Regions from separate parts of the Ectobacillus polymachus genome, predicted to be linked through region 1. Evidence: riboswitches for the same ligand, from Rfam matches in the RefSeq annotation. Region 1 holds a riboswitch; the other holds the start of a gene.
What was found. Region 1 has a riboswitch for cobalamin ahead of ACM5BR_RS17160 (anaerobic ribonucleoside triphosphate reductase). Riboswitches for the same ligand answer to the same signal wherever they lie in the genome.
Positions count from the first base shown of each region.

Region 2: linked by a shared signal. The riboswitch ahead of cbiQ (cobalt ECF transporter T component CbiQ) and the one ahead of ACM5BR_RS17160 (anaerobic ribonucleoside triphosphate reductase) in region 1 are both predicted to bind cobalamin.

Region 1 covers NZ_JBLREB010000006.1:44,035-46,244, forward strand. The annotation lists gene ACM5BR_RS17155 (oxalate decarboxylase family bicupin) at 1-512, shown strand, start outside; cobalamin riboswitch at 642-823, shown strand; gene ACM5BR_RS17160 (anaerobic ribonucleoside triphosphate reductase) at 1,184-2,210, shown strand, end outside.
Region 2 covers NZ_JBLREB010000001.1:2,301-4,510, reverse strand. The annotation lists gene ACM5BR_RS00025 (energy-coupling factor ABC transporter ATP-binding protein) at 1-358, opposite strand, end outside; gene cbiQ (cobalt ECF transporter T component CbiQ) at 371-1,264, opposite strand; cobalamin riboswitch at 1,411-1,593, opposite strand; gene ACM5BR_RS00015 (DHA2 family efflux MFS transporter permease subunit) at 1,768-2,210, opposite strand, start outside.

The DNA.
Region 1 (2,210 bases):
AAAGTCAGGAGATTTCGGATCCTTACGGTACTGTGCCAAAAAGCTTCACACATCGGCTTCTTGCACAAGATCCGATCGTAACTCCGGGCGGGACGGTACGTATCGTTGATTCCACCAACTTCCCCATTTCGTCTACAATTGCGGCGGCGTTAGTGGAAATCAAGCCAGGCGGAATGAGAGAAATGCATTGGCATCCGAATAACGATGAGTGGCAATATTACCTCTCAGGATCTGGACGCATGACGGTATTTGCAGCGAATGGCACTGCCAGAACTTTTAATTACCGGGCCGGCGATGTAGGATATGTACCGTTCGCCATGGGACATTATATCCAAAACACAGGCAATCAAAGCCTATGGTTTCTGGAGATGTTCAAGAGTAATCGCTTTGCCGACGTGTCATTGAACCAATGGATGGCGCTAACTCCAAAAGAGCTAGTAGAGGAACACTTGCATGTAGGGCCAGAATTGATGAACGCACTGCGCAAGGAAAAATGGCCTGTCGTTAAATAGATGATAGAACAAAAGATGCAACACTTGAGACATTGATTTAGTTAATAGAATATAACTAATTTTAATTTTTCACATTTACTTCTATTCAGTAATTGTGGTACACTTATTTTTGTATTAGAAAACTATATATTGTGTTCGTTTTAATTAGGTACCACTATATGTGGTTTAATAGGGAAGTTCGGTGAAAAACCAACGCTGTCCCCGCAACTGTAAAGCTGACGAAGACCTAAGTCCACTATGTTATGTAAAACATGGGAAGGAGGTCGGAGGATGAAGCAAGCCAGGAGACCTGCCTTTATAAAACCGATCAATCATTTCTTCGGGGATTGAGAAATGGAGACGTAACCATTTTTCAAGTTTCTAACGTTTCCATTTAAAGCTATCTCTTTTGAAGAGATAGCTTTTTTAATTTTGTTCAGTAGATACCCCTCCCTATTTGGTGAGAAATCTGGACGAAAATTACGCCAAGAAGATGTAATTAATATTTTGAAAAGGCGAATGATCATGTCTAAACTTTTAAAAAGGAAAAGTAATACTCTACTTGGTCTACATCTAAATATCGAATAACATTCAAATTATGTTCGGTAATTATGATGAAATTGATTTTAAAATGTATATATAATACCACATTAGAGACTAATCGTATTTTTTTATGAAAGAATGGGATGTATATGAAAACAATAAATAAACATCAAGAAGTAATAAAACGAGATAAGTGTATTGTGCCATTTTGTGCAGATAAAATCATTCAAGCTATTGAAAAGGCGGAACAAGCTACAAAACTGGGAGTAACCCCCACTCTCGCTCAAAGTATATGTAATAAAGTTTTGGAACAAATTCAAGTAGACATAATTTCTGTAGAGGAAATTCAAGATTTAGTTGAAATCGAACTTATGAAGAGTGAGCGAACAGATGTAGCAAAAGCTTATATTTTATATCGTGAAGAACGAACAAAAGCAAGAAATGGAAAATCATTTGAAACGATTGCATCCATTATTAGAGCTGAATCTAATGATATTACAAAAGAAAATGCCAATATGAGTGCTGAAACACCTTCTGGGATGATGATGAAATTTGCGAGTGAAACGACAAAAGCTTATACTTTCTCAGAATTGTTGAAACCAGAGCATCGCTTTTTACATCGTACCGGAGCCATTCATATCCATGACCTTGACTATTATCCTACGCGGAGCTTAACTTGTGTTCAACACCCGCTTGATCAAATGCTTGAACATGGATTAGAAGTGAACCATGCTTCCTTACGTCGTCCTAACAGTATTCATGGAGCCACAGTGATGGCTTGTATTTCCCTTGAAACTGCACAAAATGAAATGCATGGAGGGCAAGCTATCCCAGCTTTTGATTTTTATATGGCTCCTTTCGTTAAAGTAACTTATGAAAAAGAATTAAAGAAGGCTTGTGAATTTACAGGAAGTGATTTTGATGAATTAAAGAAACTTCCAATAGCCGTTTATAAAGAAACAAGTTTAGAAGGGTTAACAGGACAAGAAAGGGTTCTCCAACATGCGTTAAACCGAACTGTGAATGCGGTTTATCAAGCGATGGAAGGGTTTATCCATAATATGAACAGCATTCATTCGCGCGGAGGCAATCAAGTCGTATTTTCATCCATTAATTATGGGACAGATACATCACCGGAAGGACGTTGTGTGATGGAACAATTGCTGCGATCAACTG
Region 2 (2,210 bases), on a different contig from region 1:
CACGTCTTATCACTTCCTCTTTGGGAAGCTTTAAATTCATAGGGCCAAACCCAACTTCTGCCCTGACCGAAGATGCTATAATTTGATTATCTGCATCTTGAAATACAATACCTATATTTTTTCGAAGCTCGTTTACATTTTTTTTATTTATAATTGTACCCCGATAAATAACGTTTCCCGCCTCCGGTGTATAGACACCGTTTATATTCAAGAAAAATGTGGACTTTCCTGACCCATTGGTACCCAGTACAGCTATTTTCTCACCTTCATATATATCCACACTTACACCGTTCAGCGCAGGATTTCCATTTCCATAGACGTAATACAGATCTTCGATTTTTAATATTGGATCTTCCATAATAGCCCCTTTCTATCTTGTAAAGCCCCAGAGCAGAATTAAAAATAATACGAATGCTACTGCTGTGGCAATCTGTTTTGTCTCAACCTTTTTATCTTCCTCCAAAAAAATAAGCTCTCCATCGAAACATCTGGCCTCCATGGCATCATAATATGCATTAGCCCTTTTCAAAGAAATTATCAGCATATTGCTAGCAATATTTCCAAAGGTAAAATAGGAAGTTTTCATATCACAGTACCCTTGACGAGACTCTGCAGAATTTTTCATTTTAATAAAGACATCCATTAAGATGAAAATATAACGGTAAATCATATTCATCAGTTCTATAATAATCTTTGGTATATGTGCTTTGTGAAGCACATATATAATCTCTGATGATGGAGTTGACAGTGCCATCATCTGCAAGGCACTGATAGCTGCAAACACTTTCAAGATTAAAAAAACCGCTTCCATAAGCTTTGCCTGAGAAGTATACATATAATAGAAACCAAGATATAAGTTATACTGTCCCATAGGCTGCCTTGAAAAATCAATGGCAATGGTAAAAGTGGCTAGAAGGATAAAACCTATTTGAATCAGGAGTATTGGCATATATTTATGTATGGGAAGCTCGCCTTTTATAATTGTTATATAGGCCATTGCAAGGATGACTGCCACAGATACATATGGGTTGTTCAATACAATACACAAAATCAGTGTCAGCACAGAAAGAGATACTTTAAAAGTAGGATTCCAGTGTCTGATTTTAGACATATAAGCATAATAATCAATTGAAAACCCTTCGCCGTGGTTGTGTCCCATTCTATGGCGATGGCGATGTTCCCCATCCCTACACTTCTTATTTTTCAATATAAGATAAATTATGGAAGTTAAAATCACAATACATAACATAATAATTATTCCCATGTTGCACCTCCCTTCAATTTTTATCCCATGCAAATAAAAAATCCTTTTAACTGAAGTGTTAAAAGGATTTCATGATAAAATATGCCTATTCTATGAAATAAGCAAATTAATCTTCATTATAATGCCTTCCCTATCACTCGTAGAGGTTACAGAGCAAAATATAGGCAGGTCTTCTGACTCAAGAATCATTATTTAAGTACGCCTTCCCTGTATGCAAGTGGCATATTGTACTTAAATTCATCTAATACAGCTACGGGATAGTTCAGGAATGTCACCTGATTCCCTTTTAATTAATCAAAACTGATTAAACCTATATCCTATTATTAAATTTTATTGTTCTTGTCACGAACGCTTCTATTTATAAAATATAACATGATTACTATAATTATAGAACAACATTTGATTAATTATTCAGAATTAAATGTTTCTATTAAAAAGTGGATAAAAGCAAAAAAGAAGCTAACTACCTAAAAGATAGCTAACTTCTTCGTAAGTTTCTCCCCTTATCCCCTGTTCGGCTTATTGCCTGGGGGAAGGAAAATGGATAATACAAGTGCTACTCCTGCTAAAATTGCAGCGATTAAAAATGCGTCATTAATACCGTTTACCGAGGAAACCTTCATAACTTGACCGTATAGTGCCGCCGTGCCGAGTGACGAGCCCGTTTGCGGTGATACATTTGCTACGGCTGCAATGCTCTGACCCATCTGCGTAATATTCTGGTTCATAATTGGATTCGTCGATGTAATCGCACTTGCATAGTCTGCCGCATGGAACGTTGTTTGTCTCGTCATGAATGTAACAAGGATCGCTGTCCCAATCGAACCAGCTATTGAGCGAAGTGTATTTTGCGATGCTGTCCCATGTGAAATCTGCTTCAATGGTAATGCGTTCATTCCTGCTGTCATAATTGGCATCGAGATAAACGCCATCCCGAAGGAGCGCA